2 regions of the Secundilactobacillus malefermentans genome follow, and region 2 is predicted to be linked to the other one. Evidence: a T-box and tRNA genes for the amino acid it is inferred to sense, from the RefSeq annotation. Region 2 holds a T-box; the other holds one or more tRNA genes.

Region 1 (16,607 bases), 260 kb from region 2:
CACCTTTATTTTAGATGAGGTGTGCTATTTTTGCTATTTCTATTTAATATTCTTGCTTTTTTAAAGGACTATATCCATAATGGTATACATATTAATAACCTACAGGAGTGAGACTATGACAATGAAGCGAATTTCCAAAGGTAAATTTGAACGCATGAATCGATTAAGTACGGAAAATGGCATTATTAATGCACTGGCACTTGATCAACGAGGCTCAATCGTTAAAATGATCAAATCTGGTACGGAGCGAAACGGCAAACGATTTAATATGGATTTGGTTTATGACTTTAAAAAATTAGTTGCGCAAGAATTAAGTACTGAAGCGTCAGCAATGTTGATTGACGAAGAGATGGGTTTTAAAGCAATCGAAGCTAAGGATTCAAACACCGGCCTTATCATGTCGTACGAGCAAACTGGGTATGACGTTGATACACCTGGCAGGTTGCCCCGATTTATTGAAAATCAATCTGCTCAAATGATGGTTCGGAAGGGTGCGGATGCATTAAAAGTGCTTTTGTACTTTAATCCTAACGATCCGGCAGAAATTCAAGCCACCAAGAAAGCGTTTGTCGAGCGGTATGGAACCGAAGCTGCGGCTGCGGACATTCCAACCTTTTTGGAAATTATTACCTATGACGATAAGATTGGTGGCAGCAAGTCTCGCGAATTTGCAAAAGCAAAGCCAGAGCTTGTTTTACGTTCCATCTCTGAATTCACAAAGCCACAGTATCACGTCGACGTTTTGAAGCTGGAAGTGCCGTTCAATCCAGATTATGTTGCTGGTTTAACGGATGCTAACGTTGACCCGGTCTATGAAGAAAAGGACGCAAAGGACTACCTCCATCAAATGAAGGGACTCGTCACTCGGCCATACATTTTCTTAAGTGCCGGTGTGCCAACGCCCGTTTTCCAAAAGGAATTACAACTTGCGTCAGAAGCTGATTCAGGATTTTCAGGAGTGCTCAGTGGGCGAGCAACCTGGATTGAAGGAATTGATGTTTACTTAAATGAGGGCGCTGACGGACTGACAAAGTGGTTGGATTCCAAAGGGAAGCAGAATATTCACGATTTAGCTTCCATTCTTAGTGAAGGTGCAAAGCCTTGGTACAGCGTCTATGGTGGCTTAGAAAATATTGATGTATTTGATGCTAAAACGGTAATCGATTAAAAATGTTTGGGGGATTTGCCACGATATATTGCATTTTGCCACTCGGATGGTACAATATATTGTGTTGAATTTAATCTAAAGGAGAGACCCCCATGCTTGTATTATCTGGAACGATCGGGGCTGGTAAAACCAGTCTTACTAATTTATTAGCGACACATTTACACAAACCTGCATTTTATGAATCCGTAGATGACAATGAAATTTTGCCATTATTTTACAAGGATCCGAAAAAATACGCCTTTTTGCTACAAATTTACTTTTTAAATAAGCGATTGGATAGCATTAAGAAAGCCGCTTCTGATGACCGCAGCATCTTAGATCGTTCTATTTTTGAGGATTCACTCCTGTTCCATTTGAATGCAGACTTAGGTCGGGCAACTAACACTGAAGTATCAATCTATGATTCACTCCTAAGCAACATGATGGAGGAATTACCGGAAGATACCCATAAGAAAAATCCTGATTTATTGATTCACATCAACATCTCGTTTGATACCATGTTGAAGAGAATTAAAAAGCGCGGACGTTCTTATGAGCAAGTTGACCAAGATCCCAGCTTATTCGAATATTATAAAGAATTAGATGAACGCTATAGTGACTGGTACGAAAACTACGATAAGTCAGATAAAATTCAAATTGATGGCGATAAGTATGATTTCGTGGAAAATCCAGGCGCACGTGGGCAAGTGCTTCAGCTAATCGATCAAAAAATTGCAACTCTGTAATTATTTGAGAAAAATTATTAAATAGCGTATGATACAGGTAATTATTAAACGCGATGTACCTAAGTAGAGTGTTAAGAGAGATAGTGGCCGGTGTGAACTATTAGACTCGAATTCCAGTACGTTAATGCGGGCAGGTAATGCTGCACGGTGAAAGCCGTTATTTTCATGAGTGTATAGGTAAGCTTTATCTATGAACTTGGGTGGTACCGCGAAGACCTTCGTCCCAATATCTGGGAGAAGGTCTTTTTTGATACCTAAAAATAAATGAAAAGAGGAAATAAGGATGTTAGATTTAAAAATGATTCGTCAAGAAACGGACTTTGTAAAAGAAAAGTTGGCTACTCGTGGGATTAAGGCAGAGGAAATTGATGAGCTCTTAGCTTTGGACCAGCAGCGTCGGGACCTTATCGTCAAGAGTGAGGGCATGAAGGCGACCAGAAATCAGGTTTCTGATGAAATTTCACAACTTAAACGCAACAAGGAAAGTGCAAACGACAAGATTGCTGAGATGCAAAAAGTCAGCAAAGATATTAAAGCGCTGGATGAAGAACTTGTTGAATTGGAAGTGAAGGTTCAAGACAAGACGTCGCGCTTACCAAATATTCCAAACGACAACGTTCCGATTGGATTGACTGAAGAGGGTAGTGTTGAACTTCGTAAATGGGGCGATATTCGTCACTTTGATTTCAAACCAAAATCTCACTGGGAGATTGGTGAAGATCTGGGAATCCTGGATTTTGAACGGGGTGCTAAGGTTTCTGGTAGTCGATTCCTGTACTACGTTGGCCAAGGAGCAAGACTTGAACGAGCACTCTACAACTTCTTCCTTGATCAAAATCAGGAGGCAGGCTTTAAAGAAGTTTTGCCGCCTTATATGGTAAATGCCGCCTCAATGTACGGAACTGGCCAATTTCCAAAATTTACCGAGGACGTTTATAAGCTTGAGGATGAGGATGAAATTTTAATTCCAACGGCTGAGGTTCCTTTGGTGAACTACTATCGCGATGAAGTGATACCAGCAGAAAAATTACCCGTGCGGTTTACAGCTTTGAGCCCAGCGTTTCGTTCAGAGGCTGGTAGTGCCGGCAAGGACACTCGAGGCCTTATTCGGTTACATCAATTTAACAAGGTCGAAATGGTTCAGTTTACGAAGCCAGAAGATTCATGGGAAGCACTTGAGATGATGACAAATCATGCTGAAGAACTTCTCAAATTATTGGGAATTCCGTATCACGTTATCACACTGACAACGAGCGACATGAGCTTCACCGCCGCAATGACTCATGACTTGGAGGTTTGGTTACCATTCCAAGATCGTTATCGTGAGATTTCAAGCTGTTCAAATACGACCGATTTTCAGGCTCGTCGTGCCCATATTCAATATCGAGATGAAAATGGTAAGCTACAATACGTAAATGCCTTAAACGGCTCAGGATTGGCAGTAGGAAGAGCAGTTGCTGCTATCTTGGAGAATTACCAGAATGAAGATGGAACTGTTACGATTCCTGAAGTACTCCGTCCATACATGGGTGGCGCAGAAATTATTACTAAGGAAGACTAAGTTATAAAATTGAATTTTGTGAGGCCCCGTTTGATTCAACAAACGGGGCCTTTTTTAGTGGGCGGAATGCTGTTAAGAAAGGCGTTTATGAATAAAAGTAACGTTTCAGTAAATCAATTTAAAAAAAGACTAGCGTTTTAAATTCAAAAAGTGTAATATATTTATTGCTGGAAGAAATGGTTTTCATTTATTGACTGAATATCTATTCAAAAAAGATTGAAAGTTTGTTGACAAGCTTTTTCCTAGATGATAAACTAGGATAGTTGTTTCGGAGATGTCGATCGTAATGTTCACCATTTTTGAGGCGTATGTACATGGAGGATTAGCTCAGTTGGGAGAGCGTCTGCCTTACAAGCAGAGGGTCACAGGTTCGAGCCCTGTATCCTCCACTTGAGCCGTTAGCTCAGTTGGTAGAGCATCTGACTTTTAATCAGAGGGTCGACAGTTCGAGACTGTCACGGCTCATTCCCAGTTTATAACACCATGCGGGTGTGGCGGAACTGGCAGACGCGCTAGATTTAGGTTCTAGTGTCTTTAATGACGTGGGGGTTCGAGTCCCTTCACCCGCACTTATACCTTATAGTTTATAATTAGGTATGCATATGCCGACTTAGCTCAGTTGGTTAGAGCGCTTCACTAGTAATGAAGAGGTCGGGCGTTCGAATCGTCTAGTCGGCATCATATGCGGAAGTAGTTCAGTGGTAGAACATCACCTTGCCATGGTGGGGGTCGCGGGTTCGAATCCCGTCTTCCGCTTTATACCAACCCTGCCGGGGTGGCGGAATTGGCAGACGCACAGGACTTAAAATCCTGCGGTCAGTGATGACCGTACCGGTTCGATCCCGGTCCTCGGCATTTTTACAATTTAATATTTTTATTATTATGCACCCATAGCGCAACTGGATAGAGTGTCTGACTACGAATCAGAAGGTTGTAGGTTCGACTCCTACTGGGTGCATTTTTTGTTGTATTCAGATAGCAAAAGCGGGAAGTAGCTCAGCTTGGTAGAGCACCACGTTCGGGGCGTGGGGGTCGCAGGTTCAAATCCTGTTTTCCCGATAATGATAAAAAGTTAGAAAGCACTGGTCTTTTAGGCCGGTGCTTTTTGATTGTCCAGAAATGAACAGGTAAAACAAATTGAAAACGCTTTATTAACGGTATTTTGAATCTAAAACCGATTTTTGTGAAAAAATAATCACAAAGGGAAACCTAAAGTTACACTAGCCAACCAATTTGCTTACAATTTGGTGTGAAGTGGTGAAACCCTTATATATCATGCCTTATTAGCCTACTTATTTGGTCAAATAGTGATTTGACTTTGAAATATTGAGAACTATACTAAGATTTGTAATTGAGTTTGTGAAAGTTAAACCGCTTTCAAAACGGTTGCTCTTTACAATTCGACGAACTAATTAACAATGTTTGAAACGATCCACAACAAACCCCACCTTCAGTATTTTTAAAACAAATTATGAAAGCGATTTAATTGTCCACGTTTTAAATAATTGCAAGGAGGAAATTTTCATGGCAGATAAAATTAGTGGCTCAGATGCAGTCCTCAAAGTCATTTAAGACTGGGGCGTTAATCACATTTACGGGTTACCAGGTGGCTCATTTGATTCAACAATGAACGCTATCCATAATCAAAAAGATCATTTCAATTATATCCAGGTACGTCACGAAGAGGCTGGTGCTATTGCAGCTTCTGCAGATTATAAGTACACAGGCAAAATTGGTGTCTGCTTCGGTTCAGCTGGCCCTGGTGCCGTTCATTTGATGAATGGTTTATACGATGCAAAGATTGACCGTATTCCATTATTGGCAATCGTTGCTCAAGTTCCTACATCTCGCATGAACATGGATTTCTTCCAAGCTACTGATGAAGAGCCAATGTTTGATGATGTTTCTGTTTGGAACAGAACCGCTATGACTGCAGAAAGTCTTCCACAAATGGCTGACGAAGCAATTCGTCAAGCATATGAGAAGAAGGGTGTCGCTGTTTTGACCATTCCTAAGGACTTAGGCTGGGCAGAAATTGATGATACTTACGTTTCAAATGCTAAGTCACAAGTTACGCCTCTTTATCCAGACCCAACTCCAGAAAGTGTTTCTGAAGCAACTAAGTTAATCAAAGATGCAAAATCACCAATGATTTACTTTGGTTTAGGTGCCAAAGATTCAGAAGAAGAATTAAAGGCTGTTTCAGAAAAATTCCACATGCCTCTTGTTTCTTCAGTACTCGCAAAGGGTATCTTGGATGAAGATTATCCAGCATACTTAGGCTCAACCGGACGTGTTGCTCCTAAGCCAGGTTCAGAAGCTGGATTCAGTACTGACTTAATTCTTTGGGTTGGTAACGATTCTCCATTTAGTATCTTCCTATTTAATAAGAAAGCTAAAGTTATCCAAATTGATATTGAAAGCGAAAAATTGGGCAAACGTCGCTCAGCTGATGTTGCTATGTTGACTGACTCAAAGAAGGCCTTGAAGGCAATTCTTGATGCCGGTGAAGACAAGCCAGCTTCAGACTTCTACAATGCATCTATTGCTAACAAGAAGAACTGGACTGAATGGCAAGACAGCTTCAAAGACAGCGATGAGAGTCCTGTTCGTCCAGAACCAATCTTTGACGTTATTAACAAGACTGCTAGCGATAAGGCCGTATTCAGTGTTGATGTCGGTAACGTTAACATCAACTTCGAACGTCTAATTGATATGCACAGTGACCAAAAGTGGAGTACTTCAGGTAAGTACGCAACTATGGGCTGGGGTGTTCCAGCATCTATTGCTGCCAAAGTTAACTATCCAGACCGCGATGTTTACAGTCTAAGTGGTGATGGTGGTTTCGCAATGCTTACTGAAGAAATCTTAACTCAGGTTAAGTACAATTTGCACATCGTAAACGTTGTCTTCAGTAACTCAACTTTAGGTTACATTGAAGCAGAACAACGTGATGATACTCACCAACCACAATCAGGTACTGAAATTGCCGATACTGACTGGGCAAAGGTTGCTGAAGGTTTAGGTGCCGTTAGCTTTACTGCTCGCAACAAAGCTGAGTTCCAGCAGGCTATCGATGAAGCTGCTAAGACTGACAAGCCAGTTGTTATTGACGTCAAATTAACACACAAGATGCCATTTACTACTGAGCACATGTTTATCGACCCATCATGGCAAGATAAGAAACAAGTCGATGAGTTTGTTAAAACATATGACGCACAAGCTTTGAAGCCATTAAGCTACTTCTTGAAGCAAGCTGCAGCTAAATAACAATCGATTAAAATGATGATTGTACCCGGGAAAGTTGAATTTTCGTTTTGGAAATTCAGCTTTTCTATTACATAAAATTAATTTGGGAGGGATAAAGATGCAAGTTGACTACTTGAGTGATGATGAAGCCTTAAAAGGTCAAACTAAACCAGAGACTGTTCTCGTACTTGGCTTTTTTGACGGCGTCCATCGTGGCCATCAACATGTTATTCAAACGGCACGCAAATTGGCCAATAAATACCACTTACCGTTATCCGTGATGACGTTTGATCAGCATCCTTCCCAAATTTTTAAAACAGCATCTTCCGAAAACTTTAGGTATCTGAATACGGTCGACCAAAAAGTTACGCAAATGGAAAAGAACAAAGTTGATTGCTTATATATTACGAGGTTCACGAAAAAATTTGCAAGCCTATCACCTCAACAATTTGTCGATCAATACATTGTGCAGTTAAACGCCAAACTGGTCGTGGTTGGATTTGATTACACGTTTGGGGCGGGTGCTAGTGCAACGGGCGATGACTTAAAAGGCTATTCTCATCAGCAGTTTGATGTGAAAGTGGTGCATAAATTGACGCATACGGATGTGAAAGTGAGCTCAACTCGAATTAGAGCGTTGATCAAGGCCGGTAAAGTTGAACTGGCGAACACCTTGTTGGGATATAAATATGAAACGAATGGTCGGCTAATCAAGGCTACTGATGGTCAATATGGCATCGAATTAACGAACTCATTGCAGCAAATTCCGACTGCTGGTAGGTTTGAGTGTCAGATGCTGTACGGCAAACGACCATTGTCGGTGTTCGTGGAAATTAGCGCTAAGGACGGCCTCCTAATCATTAGGAATCAAAAAATGGTAGACGCCATCAACGTGAAGCAAAATCAATTAGTGAGTCTTAAATGGTTGAAATTAATTTCTGAAAGTTCAGCGATGACTCGCCGTCAGCATTTGTTTGAAATATCAAATTAAGACGATTATATATAGAAGAAAGGCAAACTTTTTTGGGTTCACTCAAGAAATGGTTTGTCTTTTTAATTGTCGGTTAAATTTCAGTCCTATTTCTTTGCATTTTTGGAAAACATTCGTATAATAATAGTCAACATTAGTCAAACAAAAGTTGGGAGGGAATAACGTGCAGGGTCAGAATATTTCCGATATTATCGAAAAGTATCTGAAGCAAATTTTGGCGGATTCCGAGCAAGTTGAGATTAGTCGTTCCGAAATTGCTAATCTATTCAATGTTGTTCCATCTCAGATTAACTATGTTATGAAGACTCGTTTTACGATTCAAAATGGGTACATCGTTGAAAGTAAACGAGGCGGTGGCGGTTACATCCGTATCGAAAAAGTGAATTTGCTGGATGATGTAGGTGTAATCGATTCCTTAATTGGGACGATTGGGGAATCCATTTCTCAGAGAGATGGGCTCGCAATTGTGCAAAATTTGTACAATAATGAAGTTGTAAACAGGCGAGAGGCCAATTTAATTTTAGCAGCTATTGATAAGCAAACTTTGGCAGCGGACGATCGCATGCAGGAAAATAGTTTTAGAGCGCGAATTTTGATTGGAATTTTGAATCATTTACGTTACGAGAGCTAAGGAAGAGAGGATTTTATATGGATAATTTATTTACTCCCAGCGCTAAAAGCGTTTTGGTATTGGCTCAAGAACAAGCAAAGTACTTTAAGCATCAAGCAGTTGGGACAGAACACCTCTTACTTGCCCTGACAATTGAAAAAAATGGGATTGCAAATCGGGTCCTAGATCAGTTTTCCATTACCGAAGATGATGTGAGAGAAGAGATTGAACGGTTTACTGGCTATGGAACAATGACCAGCGTCAGCAAGGAATCTTACTTACCATATTCACCAAAGGCCAAGGATATTCTTGCTCTTGCTGGAGAAGAAGCTAAACGATTGGGAGCAACAAAAATTGGAACAGAACACCTTTTGCTGGCCCTCTTAAGCGATGAAACAATTTTGTCGTCTCGAATTTTAATGAATTTAAACTTAGATTTGACTCAGACTCGTCGGGTCATTTTACGTAAATTGGGTGTTAGCGAAACACAAGCAAAACGAAAGAGCAATCAGCGTCAGCGCAAGCAACAGGGTGGAACACCAACCTTGGACTCTTTGGCACGTGATTTAACCCAAATGGCCAAAGAGGATCGAATGGATCCAACGGTTGGCCGTGCTAAGGAAGTTAAGCGGGTCATCCAGATTCTAAGTCGCCGAACCAAGAACAACCCCGTTTTAATTGGGGAACCTGGTGTTGGTAAAACAGCGATTGCTGAAGGACTTGCGCAAAAGATTATTGCGGGCGACGTTCCGGAAGACATGCAGCAAAAACGATTAATGATGCTTGATATGGGATCATTGGTTGCTGGAACTAAGTATCGTGGTGAGTTTGAGGATCGCCTCAAGAAGGTCATTGATGAAATTTACAACGATGGCCAAGTCATTCTATTTATTGATGAATTACACACGTTAATTGGTGCTGGTGGAGCTGAAGGCGCAATTGATGCCTCGAACATTCTGAAGCCTGCGTTAGCGCGAGGCGAACTTCAAACCATTGGTGCAACAACACTTGATGAATATCAAAAGTACATTGAGTCTGATGCTGCCTTGGAGCGTCGTTTTGCGACGGTTCAGGTAGATGAGCCAACGGAAGATGAAACGGTTGAAATTTTGCATGGGCTAAGACCAAGATACGAGGATCATCATCACGTCAACATTTCTGACGATGCTTTGGATCAAGCTGTTAAGCTCTCTAGTCGCTATATTAGTGACCGATTCCTGCCTGATAAAGCAATCGATTTAATGGACGAAGCAGCTGCAAAGGTCCGTATTGACCATATGGGACAACCAAGCAAGCTGTCTAAACAGGAAGATGAATTAAGCGATTTGCACGATAAGCGCGAGGCTGCTATCTTAGATCAAGCTTTTGAAAAGGCTGCTGAAATTCGTGATCAAGAAGTGAAACTCGAAGCTAAGATTCAAAAGAAGCAAGAACGAGCAGCGAAACAAAATGATGAAGGTCAAAACTACTCACTGACTGTCAGTGCTGAGGATGTGGCCGAAGTAGTTGCTGAATGGACAGGAGTTCCAATTACGCAACTTCAGAAGAGCGAAAGCGACAGACTCATTAATTTGGAATCAGTTCTCCACAAACGAGTGATTGGACAAGAAGAGGCTGTTTCGGCGGTTTCTCGTGCCATTCGACGTGCGCGAAGTGGTCTGAAGGATCCGAATCGTCCAATTGGGTCATTTATGTTCCTTGGCCCCACTGGTGTCGGAAAAACGGAACTTGCCAAAGCCTTGGCTGAAGCAATGTTTGGTTCAGAAGACAACATGATTCGAGTTGATATGAGTGAATATATGGAAAAGTATTCAACTAGTCGATTGATTGGCTCAGCGCCAGGATACGTTGGGTATGATGAGGGTGGACAATTAACGGAAAAAGTTCGCCAGAAGCCATACTCAGTTGTGCTATTTGATGAAGTTGAAAAGGCTCATCCTGATGTCTTCAACATTTTGCTCCAAGTTCTTGATGATGGATTCCTAACTGATTCAAAGGGTCGCCGTGTTGATTTCCGGAACACAATTCTAATCATGACGTCTAATCTCGGTGCAACGTTGCTACGAGACGAAAAGACAGTTGGATTTGGTGCTGAGGATAAGGCTGGCGATTATAAGGCAATGGCTGATACCATTAAGCAGCAATTGAAACAGTCATTCCGTCCCGAGTTCTTAAACCGAATTGATGAAACAGTTATTTTCCATTCATTGAACAAAAAAGAACTTCACCAGATTGTGAAGTTGATGACCAAGAACATTATTAACCGCATCACGAATCAAGGAATTGCAGTTAAGATTACGCCCGCTGCAATTGATGTCATTGCGGGGGCTGGGTTTGACCCAGAGTACGGTGCCCGTCCAATTCGACGTGCATTACAAACGAAGCTGGAAGATAAGCTTAGTGAGGAATTGTTAAGTGGCCGATTGAAGGCGACTGATCAAGTCACAATCGGAGCTAGACAGGGCGACATTACCATTACGGTAAAGGAACCAAAGGCTAAAACCGATAAAGGGAATCAACCAGTGACAAGCAAATAATAGGAGGGCTGAGACAATTGTCTCGGCCTTTTTTATGGAGGAAATTAGGATGCAAACTAAAAAAGTAGACTATATTGTAATCGGCGGGGGATCTGGAGGCATTGCGTCAGCTAATCGTGCAGCTGAACGAGGCGCAAGCGTTCTGCTTTTTGAACCAAACCAAATTGGTGGGACCTGCGTCAACGTTGGGTGTGTTCCTAAGAAAGTTATGTGTCAGGCGGCCAATCTAATCTTGGATGAAAAATTAGCCCCAGATTATGGCTTTAGTGAACCTGCAATGACGCTTAATTTTGACCAATTTGTGGCAAACCGATCAGCTTATATTGACCGGATACACACTAGCTACTTTAACGGATTGGACCATAATGGGGTTATTCATTTAAAGCAGGCAGCAACCTTTGTGGATGGCCATACTGTGGAGTCGAATGGTGAACGATATACAGCTTCTCACATATTGATTGCGACTGGGAGCCGACCAAATCGTCCTGATATTGTTGGTGGCAACTTAGGAATCACTTCTGAAGACTTCTTTAGTCTAACCAAATTACCAAAACGGATTACCGTTGTGGGTAGCGGCTATATTGCAACTGAATTTGCTGGACTGCTTCATTTACTAGGAAGCGATGTGACAATTCTTTCCCGCCATCAAAGCCTACTGCCGACATTTGATCAAATCATTTCTGAAAATATTACGGCCCAATATCGAGATTCTGTGTCACTGCTAACGGGAGATGAGGCCGTCTCTGTTAATAAAGCAAACGGGGCGTTAGAAATCAAAACACAATCGGGTCGAACAGTTGAAACAGATCAAATCATTTGGGCAATTGGTCGAACACCGTATACTGCAAGCTTAAATTTAGAGAAGACGAATGTGCAGGTTGACGAAGCGGGCGCCATTACCGTTGATAAATATCAGAAAACGACGGCTGATGGAATTTATGCGGTCGGGGATGTCGTTAATTTAAAGAACCTGACGCCAGCTGCCATCGCGGCAGGTCGACGATTATCTGAAAGACTGTTTAACCAACAAACTGACAGTTACTTAGACTATTCGCAGATTCCAACGGTTGTGTTTACGCATCCAGAGATTGGAAGCGTGGGCTTAACGGAGGCGGAAGCGGTACACCAATTTGGTGCCAAACAGGTTCGAGTTTATGAGTCAAACTTTACGCCAATGAGGGATGCACTATCTGAGTCCAGTCAAAAAAGTCATTTCAAACTAGTGTGTGCTGGCGCTGACGAGCGAGTTGTTGGCTTACACGGGATTGGTGAAGGGATGAGTGAATTATTGCAGGGATTCAGCGTTGCAATCAGAATGGGTGCGACGAAACAGGATTTTGACCAAACGGTTGCAATCCATCCCACTCAGGCTGAAGAATTTGTCACGATGCGTGGCGGTCGAGCTGGCAAGGGGTCGTAGTTAAATGCTTGACAGTTAATGATTGAACGAGTATTATATCGTCTGTATGTAACTGTGACTGAAATTAACATCAACGATCTATTGTCCGTTGGTGTTACTATAAAGACCAAAAGTAAGAGAGATCTTATTTTTGGATTTTTTTTGCCCATTTTTGGGTCAAATATGCATTTGTAATCAAAATGTAATATTTGATTGGGGGTTTCGTCGCAGAATAATTTGGAGAGGTGAACAACTTGGCAGGACACTTAGTTAAATACGGGAAACACCGTACCCGTCGTAGTTATGCCCGAATCAAGGAAGTCCTTGATTTACCTAACCTAATCGAAATTCAAACCAATTCTTATAATTGGTTCTTGGATGAAGGTTTGCGGGAAATGTTTGAAGACATCATGCCAATCGATGATTTCCAAGGAAATCTTTCGTTAGAATTCGTTGATTATCAATTGTTGGAACCGAAGTACACTGCTGATGAAGCGCGGGAACATGACGCTAATTACTCAGCACCACTTCATGTCACTTTACGTTTAACAAACCACGAAACCGGCGAAATCAAGTCTCAAGATGTTTTCTTTGGCGATTTTCCATTAATGAGGGAACAAGGAACTTTCATTATTAATGGTGCCGAACGAGTCATCGTTTCTCAATTAGTCCGTTCTCCAGGTGTTTATTTTAATGAAGATAAAGATAAAAATGGTCGTACTATTTTTGGTACAACCTTAATTCCTAACCGTGGTGCATGGCTCGAATTTGAGACAGATGCCAAGGATATTTCGTATGTCCGAATTGATCGAACTCGTAAGATTCCAATGACTGAATTGGTTCGTGCGTTAGGATTCGGCTCAGATGACGAAATTATCTCAATGTTGGGCGATAATGAAAGTCTTGGCTTAACACTTGAAAAAGATGTTCATAAGAATACTGATGATTCACGAGTTGAAGAGTCTCTAAAAGATATTTATGAGCGTCTACGTCCTGGCGAGCCCAAGACTGCTGACTCATCACGTAGTCTTTTGACTGCACGTTTCTTTGATCCAAAGCGTTACGATATGGCTCCTGTTGGTCGTTATAAGACAAACAAGAAGTTAGCATTGAAGAATCGTTTATTGGGCTTAACTTTAGCTGAAACATTGGCTGATCCAGATACTGGTGAAGTATTGGCTCAAAGTGGCACATTAATTGATAAGGACTTGTTGAAGACGTTAACGCCATATTTGGAACGTGACGACTTTAAGACAGTTACTTATACGCCTTCAGATCAAGCTGTTGTGACAGCACCTATGGATCTTCAGATTATTAAAGTTCAATCACCTGATGATCCAGAACGTGCTATTCCAGTTATTGGAAATGGCAACATTGACTTGAAATACAAACATGTGACCCCAGCTGATATTATTGCTGCCATCAATTACTTCTTTGATTTACAAGAAGGCATTGGTAACACAGATGATATTGATCACTTGGGTAATCGTCGAATTCGTTCTGTTGGTGAATTACTACAGAACCAATTTAGAATTGGTCTTTCTCGTATGGAACGTGTTGTTCGTGAGAGAATGTCAATTCAAGATGCTTCTACTGTGACCCCACAACAATTGATTAATATTCGACCTGTTGTGGCTTCAATCAAAGAATTCTTTGGTTCATCACAATTGTCTCAATTCATGGACCAAACGAATCCGCTTGGAGAATTGACTCATAAGCGTCGTTTGTCTGCCTTAGGACCTGGTGGTTTAACTCGTGATCGTGCCGGATATGAAGTTCGAGACGTTCACTACACTCATTATGGTCGTATGTGTCCAATTGAAACTCCTGAAGGTCCTAACATTGGTTTGATTAACAGTCTTTCCAGTTATGCCCGAATTAACAAGTATGGTTTTATTGAAACACCATACCGTCGTGTCAGTTGGGATACCCATAAAGTTACTGACCGAATCGATTATTTAACTGCTGATGAAGAAGATAACTTCGTTGTTGCACAGGCGAACTCTCCATTAAATGATGATGGTTCATTTGTTAACGACGTCGTTATGGCGCGTGCAAAGTCAGAAAACATTGAAACTACTCTTGATAACATTGATTACATGGATGTTTCGCCTAAGCAAGTTGTTTCTGTTGCGACTGCATGTATTCCTTTCTTGGAAAACGATGATTCAAACCGCGCCTTAATGGGTGCTAATATGATGCGTCAGGCCGTTCCATTGGTTGACCCACATTCACCTTTAGTCGGTACTGGTATTGAATATAAGGCTGCTCATGATTCCGGTGTTGCTTTAATTGGTAAACATGACGGAACTGTTGAATATGTCGATGCACGAGAAATTCGTGTTCGTCGTGAAGATGGCGCCCTAGATAAATACAAGCTAATGAAATTCCAACGTTCAAACGGTGGTAAGAACTATAACCAACGTCCAATCGTTAAAGTTGGAGACCACGTTGATGCTGATGAAGTGTTAGCAGATGGTCCTTCAATGGAGGGCGGCGAACTTGCTTTAGGTCAAAACCCATTAGTTGCCTTTATGACTTGGCAAGGATATAACTTCGAAGATGCCATTGCCATTAACGAACGTCTTGTTAAAGATGATGTTTATACTTCAATTCATATTGAAGAATATGAATCAGAAGCTCGTGATACAAAGCTCGGACCTGAGGAAATGACCCGTGAAATTCCTAACGTTGGTGAAGATGCACTTAAGAACCTTGATGAAGAGGGAATTATCCGCATTGGTGCCGAGGTTCAAGACGGTGATATCCTAGTTGGTAAAGTAACGCCTAAGGGTGTGACCGAGTTATCAGCTGAGGAACGTCTTCTTCATGCAATCTTTGGTGAAAAAGCCCGCGAAGTCCGTGATACATCACTTCGGGTTCCTCATGGTGGTGGCGGTATTATTCAAAACGTCCGAATTTTCACTCGTGAAAATGGTGATGAACTATCACCTGGCGTTAACATGATGGTTCGTGTCTACATTGCTCAAAAGCGTAAGCTTCAAGTTGGTGACAAGATGGCCGGACGTCATGGTAATAAAGGAACTGTTTCAGTTGTAATTCCTGAAGAGGATATGCCTTATATGCCAGATGGAACGCCAATTGATATCATGTTGAGCCCAATGGGTGTTCCTTCACGTATGAATATCGGACAAGTTCTTGAAATTCATTTAGGTATGGCCGCTCGTAAACTTGGCGTTCATATGGCAACTCCCGTCTTTGATGGTGCCCAAGATTCTGATATTTGGGGCGCTGTTAAGGAAGCTGGAATGGCTGATGATGCTAAGACAGTTCTCTACGATGGTCGCACTGGTGAAGCCTTTGACAAACGAGTTGCCGTTGGAGTTATGCACTATATGAAACTCGCCCACATGGTTGACGATAAGATTCATGCTCGTTCAATCGGACCTTACTCATTAGTGACACAACAACCATTAGGTGGTAAAGCACAATTTGGTGGACAGCGTTTCGGTGAAATGGAAGTTTGGGCACTTGAAGCTTATGGTGCTGCTTACACACTCCAAGAAATCTTGACTTACAAGTCTGATGATGTTGTTGGTCGTGTGAAGACTTATGAAGCAATCGTCAAGGGTGAACCAATTCCTAAGCCAGGTGTTCCAGAATCATTCCGAGTGCTTGTCAAAGAATTACAATCCCTAGGTCTTGATATGAAAGTTCTAGATGCTGATGATAAAGAAATTGAACTTCGTGATATGGATGATGATGATGATGTTGTAAACGTAGATGCTTTAAGCAAATATGCCGAACAACAAGCTGAACAAAAACAGCAAGCTGCTGATACTGAGGCCGCAACTAAAGCCAGTGCAGAGCAAGCTACTAACGAATCCAACACGAATACTAAAGACTAAAAAGGGAGGTCGATTCTTTGGTCGATGTAAATAAGTTCGAAAGCATGCAAATTGGCCTTGCTTCTCCAGATAAGATCCGTAGTTGGTCTTATGGCGAAGTGAAGAAGCCTGAAACTATCAACTATCGAACGTTGAAACCTGAAAAAGATGGACTATTCGATGAACGAATCTTTGGTCCAACTAAAGATTGGGAATGTGCCTGTGGTAAGTACAAACGAATCCGTTATAAGGGTGTTGTTTGTGATCGCTGTGGTGTAGAAGTTACTCGTTCTAAAGTTCGTCGTGAACGAATGGGACATATTGAGCTTGCTGCCCCAGTTACTCACATCTGGTACTTCAAGGGTATCCCAAGTCGAATGGGACTTGTCTTGGATATGAGCCCAAGAGCACTAGAAGAGATTATCTACTTTGCATCATACGTTGTTATTAATCCTGGTAACACGCCATTAGAGAAGAAACAACTTCTTTCTGAACGTGATTATCGTGATAAGAAACTTG
Region 2 (16,607 bases):
CTCTATCTATCTACTGACAAACGCAATTGCTACACCGATATACGGAAAACTCTCAGATACAATTGGGCGGAAAAAAGTGTTGGTCTTTGGGCTCTCAGTATTTATCATAGGGTCAACTCTCTCCGGTTTATCTGAAAGCATGGGAACGCTTATTATGTGGCGGGCAGTACAAGGGATAGGTGCTGGTGCTATTATGCCAGTGACGTTTACGATTATTGCTGATATTTATCCATTCGAAAAGCGCGCCAAAGTTCTTGGCTTTAACGGAGCCTCATGGGGAATTGCATCTATTGTAGCGCCGTTAATTGGAGGGTTCATTGTTGATCAGTTAACGTGGCACTGGATTTTCTTTATCAACGTTCCAATTGGCATTATTGTCATTGCATTAATTATTATTTTTCATCACGAAACCTTTGTCCCTCGAAAAACAAAGATGGATTATCAAGGGAGTTTATGGCTATCAGTTACCTTGTTAGCAATTATGTATATTTTTCAAATGCTCAGTGAAACGACCATAAACTGGTTCATGGTGGTCGGGACTTTTGTGTTAGCAATTATAACTGGCTATTTATTTATTCGTCGAGAGAAACGAGTTAGCTATCCGATCATTCCTCTTGAACTATTTAAGGACAGAACATTTGTCACTCAAAATTTGGTTGCGGCGCTGATTAGTGGTTATCTTATTGGTTTTGATGTTTACATTCCAATGTGGGCTCAGGGAATCAAAGGTTTGCCAGCTACGATTGCCGGATTTGCTTTAGCGCCTAGCTCAATTATGTGGATGGTGGGGTCCTTTATTGCAGGAAAACTGTTATTGAGTTTGACCCCCAAACGAGTGGTGATGATTAGTCTGACGATTATTTTAATTGGATCTGCTATTTTTGCGCTCTTTCCATATTCAACAGGATTTGGCTGGTTCTACTTAGTCGCCGCAATTTGCGGAACTGGGTTTGGAATTACGATTACAACAACAACGGTTACTGTTCAAAATGAAGTTTCCGCCAAGGACATTGGAATCGCAACTTCATTAAATACGCTTAGTCGAACACTTGGACAAACGCTGATGGTTTCCGTATTTGGAATTGTGTTGAATGTGACCATGGCGAAGGGCGTTAATTCGCATCAATCGACATCCATGTCAATGATGAATAAGTTAATTAATCCTAAAACTGCAACAGATCTTCAGGAAAAACTTTTACCAATTCTACGACATATTTTGTATCAAGGAATTCATTATGTCTTTATTTTGGGAGTTTGTTTGATTCTGATTGCATTTGTAACCAACTGGTTTGATCGACCAGAAATAAAGCAAGATAAGTTAGAGTAGACATAAAAAGGCTTGGCATATTGTAAAATGTGCTAAGCCTTTTGCTTTGTCTGATTAGTAATCCTTAATTAGCGTGAAACTTGGTAAAATTCAAATTTTATTATTTCCATTTGATACCATAGAAAAAAGTTTGAGAAAGGGTTAAAAAAAAGTAACCCAGTAAGAATCCGGCCAATACATCACTTGGATAGTGAACGCCAACATAAATTCGGCTCATTCCAATGATGAGTATCCATATGCATAGGACGAAGATAAGCGGAATTTGAATTTTCTTTGACCTTATCAAATGGCGAATCAGTAGGATAAGGGTTCCAAAGGTTAACATTGCAGTGATTGAATGGCCGCTTGGAAAACTGTATGAAGTTAAATGTAAAAAAGGATTTTCATCCGGACGTGGTCGTTTTACGATTTCTTTGATAATCGAATTTCCCAGGCCGCCCAACAGTAAAACATTAACAAGCAAAAAAGTGGCGTACCGGTAGTTTTTAAAAATTGACGCAATGACGACGATCGCAAACGTCAGAATACCAGCTGGGGTCTGGTTACCAGTTTTAGTCACAAAAATGCCTAGTTGCTTATACGAGTTAAATTCAGGTGCTCGCACATGATTAATAATCCAAGAGTCAAAGACTGAAATCCAATATTGATGCTTACTGACGGCCACCGCTATGATGCAGAACAATAATAATGAAATGATGGCGAACAACCAGCGAATACCGGAAACTTTCCATTCAGTTGTTAGTGAGTTTGATTGCAAAAGGAGTCCTCCCATTCATAAACTAGTCATAGTATAGCACGAAGAAAGTGCCAAATTATCTTGAGCTACCTTGCTTTTTGAGGATAGCTTTGGTAGCATTAGGACATCTTATAAAATTTTAATCTTTAGAGGAATAGTAGGCAAATGATTGCGTTCAGAAACTAAGTGGTTGCTGTGAACTTAGCCCATTCATTAACCGAACTCACCTTGATTGATTTCTGGTTGAATTGTAGTAGATCAGGACGTTTAGTTCGCGTTACGAATTTAAGAGCCCATTTTTTGGGAATCGTAGGTGGTACCGCGGCTAGTTCGTCCTACAAGGAGTGATAACTTCTTGTAGGCTTTTTTTGTATAAATTAAAAAAATTATTTTTATTATTTTGAGAGGGAGCGTTTAAATTTGGCTTATAATCACGAGGTTATTGAACGAAAGTGGCAACACTATTGGAAGGAAAACAAAACTTTCAAGACGTATGATGATTCATCAAAAAAGAAGTTTTACGCACTTGATATGTTTCCTTATCCATCTGGTCAAGGATTACACGTTGGTCACCCTGAAGGTTATACGGCGACTGACATTGTTTCTCGAATGAAACGCATGCAAGGCTATAACGTGCTTCATCCAATGGGTTGGGATGCGTTTGGATTACCTGCTGAACAATATGCGCTCAAAACTGGGCATAATCCTAAGGACTTTACAGCTCAAAATATTAAAACATTTAAACGCCAAATTAAATCACTTGGTTTTTCATACGATTGGGATCGTGAAATTAATACCACGGATCCATCGTACTATAAATGGACGCAATGGATTTTCGAGCAACTTTATAAAAAAGGGTTAGCATACGAAGATAAAATTATGGTTAACTGGGCACCTGACTTCATGGGCGGTACGGTAGTTGCTAATGAAGAGGTTATTGACGGTAAAACAGAACGAGGCGGTTATCCCGTATACCGAGTGCCAATGCGACAATGGGTTTTACGGATTACTGCTTATGCTGACCGACTGATTGATGATCTAGATGATTTGGATTGGCCTGAAAGTATTAAAGAACAACAACGTAATTGGATTGGCCGTTCTGAAGGAGCTAGCGTTTTCTTCAATGTGGCGGGCAGTGATGATCAAAAGATTGAGGTCTTTACGACTAGACCCGATACGTTATTTGGTGCTTCTTACATGGTTTTAGCACCGGAACATGAGTTAGTTGACGAAATTACAACTGACGAACAGCGTGAAGCGGTGAATGCCTATAAGCAACAAATTGAAAGTAAGTCTGATCTTGAACGAACTGATTTAAATAAAAATAAATCAGGTGTATTTACGGGTGCGTATGGGATTAATCCAATTAATGGCAAACAAGTTCCAATTTGGATTGGTGATTACGTACTTGCCTCATATGGGACGGGTGCAATCATGGCCGTGCCTGCTCATGATGAACGAGATTATGATTTTGCCAAGAAATTTGAGTTACCAATTCTTCCAGTTATTGAAGGCGGCGATGTTGCAAACGAAGCTTATACTGGCGATGGTGTGCATATAAACTCCGACTTTTTGAATGGTTTAGGCAAGAAAGAAGCCGTTTCAAAGGCAATCGATTGGTTAGAGTCTCATAATGTTGGTAAGAAAAAGGTTAACTTCCGTCTAAGAGACTGGATTTTCTCTCGACAACGATACTGGGGTGAGCCAATTCCTGTTATTCATTGGGAGGATGGCGAAACAACACTAATTCCAGAAGATGAATTACCGTTGAAATTACCCGCAACTCATCAATTAGAGCCTTCAGGGACCGGTGAGAGCCCATTAGCTAATTTGGATGACTGGGTTAATGTTGTGGATGAGAATGGCCGTAAGGGGAAGCGAGAAACAAATACAATGCCACAATGGGCTGGTAGCTCATGGTACTTCCTCCGCTATATCGATCCACATAATGACAAAGCTGTCGCTGACCCAGAAAAATTAAAGTATTGGTTACCGGTAGATCTTTATATTGGTGGTGCCGAGCACGCCGTCTTACATTTACTTTACGCGAGATTCTGGCACAAAGTCCTTTATGATTTGGGTGTTGTTCCAACTAAGGAACCATTCCACAAGCTTGTTAACCAAGGAATGATTTTGGGAACTAATCACGAAAAGATGTCTAAATCTAAAGGAAACGTCATCAACCCTGATGAAATTGTAAACGCATATGGTGCAGATACTTTACGTATTTACGAAATGTTTATGGGCCCGTTGGATGCTTCTAAGCCATGGAGTACTGAGGGAATTTCTGGTGCGCATAAATGGTTGGACCGCGTTTGGCGACTTATGATCGATGATAATAATCATCTTCGCGACCGCGTAACAACGGTGAATGATCATAAACTCGATAAAATTTATAATGAAACAGTTAAAATCGTGACTGACGATATGACCAATTTAAGGTTTAATGTTGCCATTTCACAGATGATGGTCTTTGTAAACGAGGCGTATAAAGCTGACAACTTGCCAATCATCTATATGGAGGGATTGGTAAAGATGCTTTCGCCAATTGCCCCACATATTACTGAAGAGCTATGGCAACTATTGGGACACACTGAAACAATCACGTATGCCCAATGGCCTACGTTTGATGAGTCTAAATTAGTTGTGGATGAAGTAGAGCTGGCCGTTCAAGTTAACGGAAAAGTTCGTTCTCATATCAAGGTAGCAACTAAGGCAACAAAGGATGAAATTGAAAAGATCGCCTTGGCAGATGAAAATGTTAAGATGCACTTACAAGATGTTACGGTTCGAAAAGTGATTGTTATTCCAAATAAAATTGTGAATATTGTGGTTGGTTAACCACAAAAACTGACTAACATTAGTGGTGAATCATAATTCGACGGAATTATGATTCACCACTTTTATATTCTGTTAAAGTGGAAATGAAGTTGACATGTCGAATTGCTTTTTGGCGCACCTTACGGTGACGTCGTAACAAAAAACGGCAACTTCATCCGGTTCACCAATGAGCTCGCTCGAAGTCTGTTGGCTATTAAAGTCGTGTATTGAAAATTGAGATGAGTGAATCGATGAATACAACTTTTATGTAGGTGGTGTTTGATGATGCTTGATATGGAAATCATATTTGGTATTGATGTCAGTAAACATAGTTCAAACGTAGCCATTTTGATTGATGGCAGGACGTTTAAAGAATTTAAAATAACCAATAACCGACCAGGTTACAAAATACTTGATGATGCGCTTAACAGTTTTAGATCGCCGAAGGTAATTTTTGAATCTTCTGGCATCTATTCCCGAAGTATACGGTCCTTTCTTCAAAGGGAAAATTGGAATTATACGGAAATTAACCCATTAGCAGCAAAAAAAGACATGGATGGGTTTAGGCATAATAAAAATGATCGGTTAGATGCCGTTTCATTAGCAATGGCAATGGCACAACATCATTATCAGTCGACCTTTAAGGAAAAAGCTGTGTATGGCGAGCTTCACGACTTGGAGCGAACCTATCAAGAATTCAACGAAGATATTGTACGAGCTAAAAATCGATTACATCAAAAGTTGCAGCTTACTTTCCCAGAGGTGGAACAATTTATAAGCACGACCGATGGTGCATTGTATTGGCACGTCGTGCAACAATTTCCACATGCCAGCCTTGTATTAGCAATCGAATTACCAGCGTTAGCCCAATTCATTTTAAAGGCTACACCAAAAAACATGAGTGAGAAGCGTGCATTCGCTCTAGCTAGGCATCTTCATGATTTGGCAAGTCAATCTGCCCCCGCAGTTGATTACAACGCTCACGCAGTTCACTCCGTTATTTATCTAGCTAACGAGGTTGAACACTTAAGCGGACTTAAGGCAGATATTATTGAGGAAATGACTAAGATTTCAAGCTTACTTGCCGAAATCCCAATCTTAGAATCAATTCCGGGATTCGGTATTAAAACAGCAGTTTGTCTCTTAGCTGAGTTAGGTGATATTAGCCGATTTCATAGCTCCAATGCCATTAATGCATACGTTGGAATTGATTTGATCCAGTATCAATCTGGGGATTTCGAGATGATGCAGCATATTCGAAAGCGCGGTAATCCATATGCAAGAAAAATATTATTTAAAGCTGTCTTAAACATGATGAGTGTCGCCAAATATCATCCATCGAATATCAGTATTTTTTATCAACGCAAAAAGCAATCTTCTAGTGAATCACACACTAAGAAGATTGCCATAGCTGCGATGGGACGTCTGATTAGGACCATCTACCACCTAATTAAAAATAATGAATTATATGATTCAGCACAATTCTCACCAGAGAAATAAATCATAATTCATTCACACACAATTATAACACCTCAAAAAATCAATAACACCAGAGGTGCTATTTATCATACATTTATTCGGTAATACAATCTATAAAACACGGGAAAAAATCTTAAAGTACTGCTCAAAAAAAAGAGAACCCCATAAAATAGAGGTTTCTCTTGACTAATCGTAGAAAAAAGCTTGAGACTATTTGGTCTCAAGCTTTTCCTTTTTCCATAGGAAGGAAATTAATCCTCTATTAACATCAAAGTTGTTTTTGTGTAATTTGCTATGCTGTGCATTTTCGCCAACGACTTTTAGTTCTTTATATTTCGCAATTCGTCCACGTAATAGAAAGCCAAGTGATCTTGCCGACGTGATTGTGACGACGCCATCAGAGTTAGAGCCGTTTTCCAAATTTCCATAGATATTTAAAACGCGAATATTTCGGGGAATATTTTTTCTCAATCGAAGGAGTCGACGGTATTCCGGATGAACAATCTTTGGACGGCCATTTGCTAAAAGTGCATTTTCATTAGGCTTGTCTTCCCAAAGATTGCTAAGTGGCGCAGTTTGTGGTTGATTTAGCTTATGATTATTGATGATGCCGTCATATGGACCTGCAATTAAGACCAGTTTATTGGGCTTGGGAAGGTTGGGGTTTTTACCATTCAGCAAGCAATAGTATAGAAGGGCATAACTCCCCATTGAATGGCCAACGGCATTAAATCGCTTGATATGGTACCTATTTTTTAAGGACTTAATAACAGATTTAATCCAAGCGGCATCTTTGAACTCGCCAGCCCGATTGTTATCGAATACAATTTCAATGATTGGGTTTTTGACGTGTTGATGATAGTGTCCGATGTAGTTAAGTTTACCGTTGGGCTTAACATGAATGATTAATTCAGTTTTTGCCACGCCAATTTTTTCAGCAGTTTTAACCATTTGTGATTCTGATTTTAAGCTTCCAGTCCATCCGTGAACAAAGAGCGTTGGGGTAGAATTGAAGGAATAAGTTTTCTTAAGTTTCGCTTTTTTTAAATGAATTGTGTTGATACCAAGAACAATCGACACAATTACAACTAGTATTAATAGGGATAGCCAAATTTTACGTCTCAATTGAAATCAAACCGACCTTACTTTTTTAATTTTATATGTATTGCACCCATGATAGCAGACTCGATTTTGAGAAGCTAGTTAAGCTTTTCTAATTGTCGTTGCTAAGTCTTTAAATTCATATTAGAATAGTTAAGATTGATTAATAGAAAGTAGGGTACAAAATGTCTGAGAGTTCAAATCAAGACACTACCAGCAAACCAACTGTTGATGCACAACGACAAATGGTCAATGGCTCCGCCTGGATGACAGCGGGAAGCATTCTATCACGAATACTTGGTGCAATTTACATTATTCCTTGGGGTATTTGGTTTGGTAGCCTCTTCTTTCAAGGTAACGCGCTATTTGCAAAGGGTTATAATATTTACAGTTTCTTTCTAATTGCGGCGATTGCTGGAATCCCATCAGCAATAGCAAAGCAAGTTGCACATTATAATGCACTAAATGAATATGGGGTTGGCGTTCGACTTTACAAGCTTGGGCTAGTATTGGCTGCTGCAACGGGAATCGTTTGTGCCTTGTTACTTTATTTTGGCGCACCCATATTTGCTGGAGACGATAAAAATGTCATTCCGGTTCTTCATTCTCTAGCTTGGGCAGTCTTGATCATTCCAACCATGAGTCTGACTAGGGGCTATTTTCAGGGATATCAGCAAATGGCACCATCTGCGATTTCTCAATTTGTTGAGCAATTAGCACGGGTTATCTACATGTTAGTGACGGCGTTCGTTATTATGCGCGTCATGCACGGTAGCTGGGTAACTGCTGTTTCTCAATCAACATTTGCAGCATTTGTTGGCGCTGTAGCCGGGCTACTCATTCTTGGCGTTTATTACTTACGAAGACGTGATGAATTCCAAGAACTAGTAAGAAACAGTAGCAACGAAATTATTGTTCCAGCAAAGCAGCTTTACCGTGAAATATTACAGCAGGCGGTTCCGTTTATTATCTTGGGAGCTGGAATTACAATTTTTCAACTGATTGATCAATTTACCTTTTTTAGGATTATGAGATTAGCTGCAAATTATTCGCAAGTTTATTTAAATGATTTATTTGCCATGTTCGCTGCTAATTCAAATAAATTGATTATGATTACAGTTTCCTTATCCTCAGCGTTGGCAATAACTGCTGTTCCGTTACTGTCGGAAGCGTATACCAAAAAAGATCACGGTGAAATCAGCCGACAAATTACAAACGTTTTTTTGATGTTTGAATTCATCATGTTGCCGAGCGCCTTAGGAATGTCCGCGATTGCGGGGCCGTTGAATACCGTTTTTTACGGCCATCAACAAGCACAATTGGCAACACAAATTCTGGAATTTTCATCATACGTTTCGATTATTTTAGGACTTTTTACGGTGACTTCCGCTATTATGCAGGGAATTTCACAGAATAAACGGGCCGTCAGATACTTTCTAGTTGGAACGGTTGTTAAGTTTATTGTTCAAGTGCCGGCTGTTTACTATTTGGGTAGTTTTGGACCATTAGTTGCAACGGCTGCTGGATTTATCGTTGCAAATTATCTCATCATTCGATCACTGAATCGTCAATTTGGCTTAAATTACCATGCAATTAGTCGAGACACAAACAGGGTACTCTTGTATTCGTTATTAACGTTTGTGGTTGCTTGGGTAATGACCAGACTTTTGGAAATCTTAGTTAACTGGTTGGGATTAGGCAGTGGTAAAGTCATTAGTTTGATTGTGGTACTGATTGCCGCAGCAATTGGTGGCTACGTCTACGTTTATTTAGCCCTCCACTCAAGATTAGCCGATCGCGTTATGGGGTCACGGGTGGGCCGGTTAAGAACCTTATTTAAAATAAAATAAAAAATACCGTTCAGTTGATAACAATCAGCTGGACGGTATTTTTAGTTAGATGCTTGGTTTTCGTACATGAACTTGGGAATTTCATGAATAATCTGGGTTGGTAAAACAACGTACTGATTTCGAGCAAGCTGCTCTGCAATAGCGCTATGTGTATAAACTGCTGCTTGCACGGCATTGGTCGTGTTTGCAAATTGGGCAGTAAAGCCGCCAATCATTCCTGCAAGGGTGTCGCCCATTCCACCCGTTGCTTGAGCAGGGGTACCTAGCGTATTTTGAAAACACCCAGTTTCGGTATAAATCTCAGTTCGGTGTGATTTTAAAACAACCGTCGCGTTTAACTGGTTTCGAATCTGCTGATTAGCCGTCTCGGTTTGATCGGCAATTTTAATTCCAGATAAGCGTTGCCACTCCATTTGATGGGGCGTAAAAATGAGATTAGTTGTTGGCAAATTCCAATTGTTACTGGCAAGGATTGAGATTGCCGACCCGTCAATGATGACAATTTGCGAAGGCGTAACAGTCGCTAAAACATTTTTTAATTGTTCGACACTATTCGCATCATCACCCAGACCTGGACCGACAACAACGACGTTAGCGCTTTGAATGAGAGAGGTTATTTGCGTGTGCTGGCTGAAATCAGTCACCATTGCTTCTGGTAAGCGGGCATGTAAACTAGCCTGATTAGCTGAATCGGTGATGGTCGTTACTAGGCCAGCACCACTATAAACACTAGCTTCTGAAGCCATAATAATGGCACCCCCGAAGTTTCGATTGCCGCCAATCAAAACAACGCGACCATACGTCCCTTTATAGCTGTCCACTGGCCTCTGGCGAATTGTATTTGGTAAAATTGCCTTTGTTATTTTTTTCATCTAAGCCACTTCCTTACCTTGAGTATACCATGTTAAAAGGAGATTACTGAATGCCTGTTTTGACTTAAGCTATGCTAGAATAAGAGTAGCAAGAATAATATCAGGAGGCCGACTATTTTGGAGATTGATTGGCAGAAAAAAGCAGAAACATACAAGGAACATTATTTATCAGATTTAAAGGACTTAGTCGCGATTGAAAGCGTTCGTGATGATTCTAAAAAATCGACTGATGCACCATTAGGTCCTGGACCAGCAGAAGCACTCAATAAGTATTTAGATATTGCTAAACGCGACGGATTTAAAGTGAAAAATTTAGATAACCTTGTGGGGTATGTAGAGTATGGCGAAGGGGACGAAACCTTGGCTATTTTGGCTCATGCAGATGTCATGCCTGCTGGAAATGGCTGGGATACGGACCCATTTACGCTGACTGAAAAGGATGGAAACGTTTATGGTCGTGGGACTTCAGACGATAAAGGACCGGGACTAGCTGCCTATTATGGGTTAAAGTTAATCAAAGAATTAGGCCTAAAGTTAAATAAAAAGATTCGCTTTATTATTGGGACCGATGAGGAAAGCGAGTGGACGGGAATGACCCATTATTTTGACGTAGAACCTGCGCCAACATTGGGATTTTCTCCAGATGCTGAGTTCCCGCTAATTAATGGTGAAAAAGGAAATGCGTCGTTTACGATTAATACTGCCGGAACCAATGGTGAAGAAGATCGATTGGTTTCATTTGACTCTGGTCTCCGTGAAAATATGGTGCCGCGGGATGCAACTGCCACAATCGAAACGAGTAATAATGAGGAACTAGTTGTCAGGTTTACTAAATTCCTTGACGAGTTGCCAGTGACCGGTGATGTTTCAATTTCGGGAGATGGGGTTGATTTACACGTTATTGGGAAAGCTGCTCATGGAATGGAGCCTAAAAACGGAATTAATGCAGGAACTTATTTGGCACTGTTCCTGCAGCAAGCAACCCGATTAGGTGGGGATGCCGATCGTTACATCAATTTTATTGCTAATCGTCTCCACGATGATTCTAGGGTCTATAAACTAGGATTAACGTATACGGATGATATTATGGGCGACCTAACTATGAACGTTGGGGTTATGAAATTTCAAACTGGTGAAAGTGGCAAAATCATTCTTAACTTTAGATACCCCAAGGGAATGGACGATCAAACGATTTTAACCAAGTTGGAGACTTTTGGCGAAACTGAGGACTTCACGGTTACGGAAGGCAGGACGATGGTTCCCCATTATGTTTCTCTTGAAGATCCAATTGTTAAAACACTTATGACAGTTTATCGTAATCAGACGGGTGATCATCAAGCACAACCAGAAGTTGTTGGTGGTGGAACGTACGGCCGATTGATGGAGCGAGGAGTTGCATTTGGCGCGTTATTTCCACATACAACTGATAGCATGCATCAGGCAAATGAGTTCCAACCAATTAATGATTTAATTCAGGCACTTTCAATTTATGCAGAATCCATCTATGAATTAGCAAAGTAGTGAGTTAAGACAACTAAAGACTGAGGTGATTTAAATGGCAAGTATTCCATATCATAAAATTCTCGTTGGTGTTGATGGTTCAAAGCAAGCAAGGAGAGCAGTTATTAAAGCGATTGCTTCTGCCAAGCGAAATGATGCTGAATTAATCATTGCAACGGTAATTAGCAGTGATAAAGTTGTTGGCATTGGATCGACTCGGGTTGGATTTGGATACGTTGATCAATCAGTACTGGACGGCGTGAAAGAAGAATTTGAAAATCTAGTTGCTAAATACAAGGATATGGCCGTTGAGTCTGGTATTAAAAAAGTACAAACAATTGTCAAATTTGGCAATGCTAAAGTTGAGATTGCGAGTCAACTTTCGACTCACTATGGTGTTGACCTAATTATTTTGGGGGCAACGGGATCAAACGTTGTTGAACGAATGATGATGGGGTCGACAGCCAGTTACGTTGTCACAAATGCAATTTGTGACGTGTTAATTATAAGAACGAACTTGGATAATAAGGTTTTAACGAAGAATCCAAAATTTGAGTAAATAAAAACACCAATCTGAAGTGAACCCCCGGTATTGGACCAAATCCAATACCGGGGGTTTTACTATGACAAAATACACTAAACTATTTAAATTTAAGGTTGTTCAAGACTATTTGACCACTTCGCTCGGACTTAAGTTAATCGCTCGTAAATACCAGATCAAAAGTTATACAACCGTTAATAAATGGATCAGACAATATCAACATTTCGGTACTGAAGGACTTGAAGTTAGAAGACCAGGAAAAGTTTATGATGGCTCCTTTAAGGTAAATGTTTTAAAATGGATGAAAACGAACCAGGCGTCCTTAACTGAAACTGCCCTTAACTTCGATATTTCTGCGCCGTCCACAATCTGGCAATGGCAACGTTCTTTCGAAAGAAATGGTGTTGATGCCTTGTATCGTGGTAAGGGGCAACCAAAGCTAATGCCAACGAATAAACAAAACAAGAAAGTTAAGAAGCAAAGTGAACTAGAACATTTACGCGAAGAGAACGAATTACTAAAGATTGAGAACGAATATCTAAAAAAATTGAAGGCCTTGGTTCGATCACAACAAGACGACGAGCACAAATCATCCAAGAATTAAGGTCGAGCTATAAGCTTGTCAAGATCCTCAAAGTAGTTGGAATGGCCAAAAGTACATACAGCTACGCTGTAAGTCACGTTGCCGTTGATAGCGACAAAGACGCGGGACTTAAACAAACAATTACTGATTTCAAGACTAAGGCTCCTGCGGCGGGTTATCGTCAGGTTACTGGGCAATTACGCGAAATGGGTATAGTCGTTAACCACAAGAAAGTATTACGCTTGATGCGAGAATTAAACCTACTGTCGACTGCCTTTAGTAAACAATCTCGAAAGTATAATTCTTATAAAGGAACGGTTGGCACTATTGCGAAAAACAGACTTAACCGCCGGTTCATGTCAGATCGTCCTTATCAAAAATTAACGACAGACATTACTGAAATTCGTTGGGGCAAGAAAACGATTGAAGAGCGTGCTTATTTTACGTGTATCTATGATTTGTTTTCTGGCGAAGTACTTAGCTATAATATTTCTTTAAATCCAACTGTGACATTCACGACAAAGGTTTTAGAGTCAGCAATCAATCGCATTCCCAAACAATTAGGTTATCGCACAACAATCCATTCAGACCAAGGATTCCAATATCAGAATATTCGTTGGGTTCAGATTTTGAAACGACGTCGAATTATTCAAAGTATGTCTCGAAAAGCAACCTGTTTAGATAACGCCGCAATGGAAAGCTTCTTTCACATAATGGAAGCAGAAGTGTACTATCAAAAAGAGCTCAATACGCTTGAAGAGTTAACTTCAGCAATATCGAGCTGGATTCAATATTATAATTTTTCTAGAATTAAAACAAAACTGGGTGGTAAGAGTCCGGTTAAATACCGAACTCTTACCACCCAGAAAGTTGCTTAAAGTTTCGTCCAATATTTGGGGTTCACTTCAATCAGCTGATTGGTGTTTTTTGTTTATATTGCTTCTGAAATACTTGGCTTACGAATCTTTGCAAGTGCTTCATCTATTTGATCAAGTACAATTTTTTCGTTGCCTGGAACTTCAAGATCGTATTTTTGTAAATCAATCTTGATCTTAGGGCTAATATCATAATTTTTGAACCATTCTTGATAAGCAGTCCAGATCTTTTCGTAGTAAGATTCCAGCTCTGGATTATTGTCAAATTGCTCATAATCTCGTCCACGTTTCTTGATTCTATAAAGAATCGTGTCAAAGTCGCTAGAAGCATACACTAATAAATCAGGTGCTTTCTTTGGTAACTCATCCAGTTCAGTCATCATGTTATCTAGTAATTTAAGATAAACATTCAATTCTGTATCTGAGATGTTTCCTTCAGCATTGTTTTCCTTAGTAAATAGGGCATCCTCATAAATTGAACGGTCTAGGACATTGTTATCGTCTGCTAGAGCCTGTTTAATCATTGCGAATCGCTTGTTTAAAAAGTAAATCTGAAGTAAAAAGCCATACTGTTTTGGATCCTTATAATATAATGGTAAAACTGGATTGTCGCCAACTGGTTCAAAAAATGGTTTTGAATTCAGATGTTTTGCAATCTTTCCTGATAATGTCGTTTTTCCAACGCCAATCATTCCTGCTGTAATAATCACCATGATAGCCCCTCTTTTTATTGAAATCTACAATATATAGTGTAACATATTCTAATTTGACACAACATCTATTTTTGAACTTTTTGAGAATTTCGTTAAAATCTCATCTTTGCCGTAGCTGCGTTACAATGGAGTCGTAATATTAAATATGGAGAGTGAGACATTATTATGACGAAAGCAATTGTATTTTTTGATTTAGATGGAACCCTGTTTGATGACGATAAGCACATTTTGCCGTCAAGTTTAGTAGCCATCCATCAATTACAGCATAAAGATATTTTACCAGTTATTTCGACCGGTAGGAACATTTTTGAAATTAAATCATTGCTAGACGAAACTGGAATTGACTCGGTTGTGAGTGCAAATGGAAGCTACGTTCAGTACCGTGGTCAAAAGTTGTTGGCTGAAACACTTGATCCAAAGCTAATTGAAGAGTTTACGGATTTTGCAACGCAGCAAGGTGACGTGGTGGGCTACTTTAATAATCGAGGAGTTAGATTAAATAAAGAAAATGACTTAACCAGGGCAAACTTTAAAGCACTTAGACTAACCGCAAAAGTTGATCCAAAGTTTTATTTAAAAGAGCCTATTAATTTTATGAACGTCTTTAATACAGATAAAGAAGGACTATATCAGACCCAGTTTAAAGATAAACTATCACTTGTCCGAAACAATCCACGAGCTTTAGATACGATGAAATTTGGTGTTTCTAAAAGAACCGGGATTGAGGCATTATTAAAGACCGCCCATTTGGATGGGGTTCATACCTACGCGTTTGGGGATCAATTAAATGATTTGCAGATGTTTGATGTCGTTGATACGCCGATTGCAATGGGGAATGGGCACAAATTGGCTAAAGAGAAGGCAGCATACATTACGACAACGAATATGGATGATGGTATTGCAAACGGATTGAAGCATTTTAAATTAATCGGATAATAAAATAAAAAGGCGGTGGCAATTTTTAGTTGCCACCGTCATTTTGTTTAATAGGTTGTTTTTTCTTGTTTATTGGCTTCTAAATTAACTTTTTTCCCGCAAACAGTTATTATTGCTGGCTTTTCTGATTTGACAGTCACTAAATGATGACTAATTGAAAAATCAAACCAGTTCCCCCTAAACGCTTCTTTAAAATGAATCGTCGTCCATTCATCCGGCAGCTTTGGTGAGACAGATAATTGGTTATTTTCATAATGAACGCCACCATAATCACGAGTTTCAATCAGAATAGTGGCGCCCATCACGCCTAGGTGAATTCCTTCAGCGGTAGTTCCACCCTGAATATCATAATAGTCTGAAAAGAGGGCGGTCGAGAAGAATTTCCAAGATTGATCCATGTTTTGATCCATCGCGGTTAGAACTGCATACACAATTCTGGAGAGCGTTGAACCGTGAGTCGTTCGATCTAAATAGTACTGAATATTTCGAGTTAGATACCCGTTCGGCAGTTTGTAACCCAGTTTCTGAATAACTGCCTCAACTGATTTAGGACTAATCAAATGGTAAGCCATAAGAGCGTCTGCCTGCTTTGCTACTTGATAGGCATCAGGTGATTTACCTTCTGATTTTAAGAGCCGATCCATTCTTGAAATATCTCCGTACTTTCTTCGATAAGCATCGAAGTCGAGTCTTGGGAGTTTGAAGTAATTTTCAAATTGGGCAATGATGCCAGATGAATTTATGCTTAGTTTTAATTTTGAAGAAATATCTGTCATCTTCACTAGATCCTCATGACTGAATTTGGATTTATTTTCCACAGTGGTGAGAATTTTTTTATCAATTTTAGGGGCTATTTCTAAAATCTGGTCGAATAGCCAAGCAACCATGATATTTGTATAAGCGTTGTTTGTTAGGCCAGGCTTATCAGAGTTAGGGTAGTTTTCATGAAACTCATCCGGACCCATCACTCCAGAAATATTATAGCGTTTTTCTTTGGAATCATAGTGACTCATACTAATCCAAAATTTGGCAATGGAGAGAAGCATTTCAAGACCATATTGGTTCATAAAAGTGGTGTCGCCAGTGATGTTGACGTAATAGAGCACATTGTACGCAATGGCAATTGAAACATGCCGCTGCAAGCGACTGTTATCTGGATCCCATTGGTGGGTAACTGGGTTTAAATGAACAAACTGAGATTGCTCGTCACCTTTTAATCCAGATTGCCACGGGTACATGGCACCTTCATGGCTTTCGCTCTTGGCGTAGTCACG

Evidence for each region. The T-box of region 2 lies ahead of leuS (leucine--tRNA ligase). A T-box ahead of a tRNA ligase gene usually reads a tRNA of that ligase, here a tRNA-Leu.
Region 1: it has a tRNA-Leu gene. The T-box ahead of leuS (leucine--tRNA ligase) is inferred to sense a tRNA for this amino acid. The anticodon was not compared.

The regions. Positions count from the first base shown of each region.
Region 1 covers NZ_CP042371.1:354,980-371,586, reverse strand. Annotated here, with positions in the region: gene FGL90_RS01940 (tagatose 1,6-diphosphate aldolase) at 116-1,168, shown strand; gene FGL90_RS01935 (deoxynucleoside kinase) at 1,261-1,893, shown strand; gene serS (serine--tRNA ligase) at 2,177-3,454, shown strand; tRNA gene FGL90_RS01925 (tRNA-Val) at 3,771-3,843, shown strand; tRNA gene FGL90_RS01920 (tRNA-Lys) at 3,847-3,919, shown strand; tRNA gene FGL90_RS01915 (tRNA-Leu) at 3,940-4,023, shown strand; tRNA gene FGL90_RS01910 (tRNA-Thr) at 4,059-4,132, shown strand; tRNA gene FGL90_RS01905 (tRNA-Gly) at 4,139-4,210, shown strand; tRNA gene FGL90_RS01900 (tRNA-Leu) at 4,224-4,309, shown strand; tRNA gene FGL90_RS01895 (tRNA-Arg) at 4,339-4,412, shown strand; tRNA gene FGL90_RS01890 (tRNA-Pro) at 4,440-4,513, shown strand; partial or broken gene spxB (pyruvate oxidase) at 4,979-6,724, shown strand; gene FGL90_RS01880 (FAD synthetase family protein) at 6,822-7,694, shown strand; gene FGL90_RS01875 (CtsR family transcriptional regulator) at 7,858-8,325, shown strand; gene FGL90_RS01870 (ATP-dependent Clp protease ATP-binding subunit) at 8,343-10,841, shown strand; gene gorA (glutathione-disulfide reductase) at 10,891-12,261, shown strand; gene rpoB (DNA-directed RNA polymerase subunit beta) at 12,486-16,109, shown strand; gene rpoC (DNA-directed RNA polymerase subunit beta') at 16,127-16,607, shown strand, end outside.
Region 2 covers NZ_CP042371.1:97,281-113,887, reverse strand. Annotated here, with positions in the region: gene FGL90_RS00575 (MDR family MFS transporter) at 1-1,327, shown strand, start outside; gene FGL90_RS00570 (phosphatase PAP2 family protein) at 1,428-2,084, opposite strand; T-box leader at 2,201-2,404, shown strand; gene leuS (leucine--tRNA ligase) at 2,484-4,904, shown strand; gene FGL90_RS00560 (IS110 family RNA-guided transposase) at 5,166-6,383, shown strand; gene FGL90_RS00555 (alpha/beta hydrolase) at 6,573-7,487, opposite strand; gene FGL90_RS00550 (putative polysaccharide biosynthesis protein) at 7,649-9,313, shown strand; gene FGL90_RS00545 (NAD(P)H-hydrate dehydratase) at 9,355-10,185, opposite strand; gene pepV (dipeptidase PepV) at 10,303-11,706, shown strand; gene FGL90_RS00535 (universal stress protein) at 11,741-12,244, shown strand; one part of gene FGL90_RS00530 (IS3 family transposase) at 12,309-12,798, shown strand; one part of gene FGL90_RS00530 (IS3 family transposase) at 12,798-13,687, shown strand; gene FGL90_RS00525 (deoxynucleoside kinase) at 13,741-14,397, opposite strand; gene FGL90_RS00520 (Cof-type HAD-IIB family hydrolase) at 14,563-15,333, shown strand; gene FGL90_RS00515 (glycoside hydrolase family 65 protein) at 15,381-16,607, opposite strand, start outside.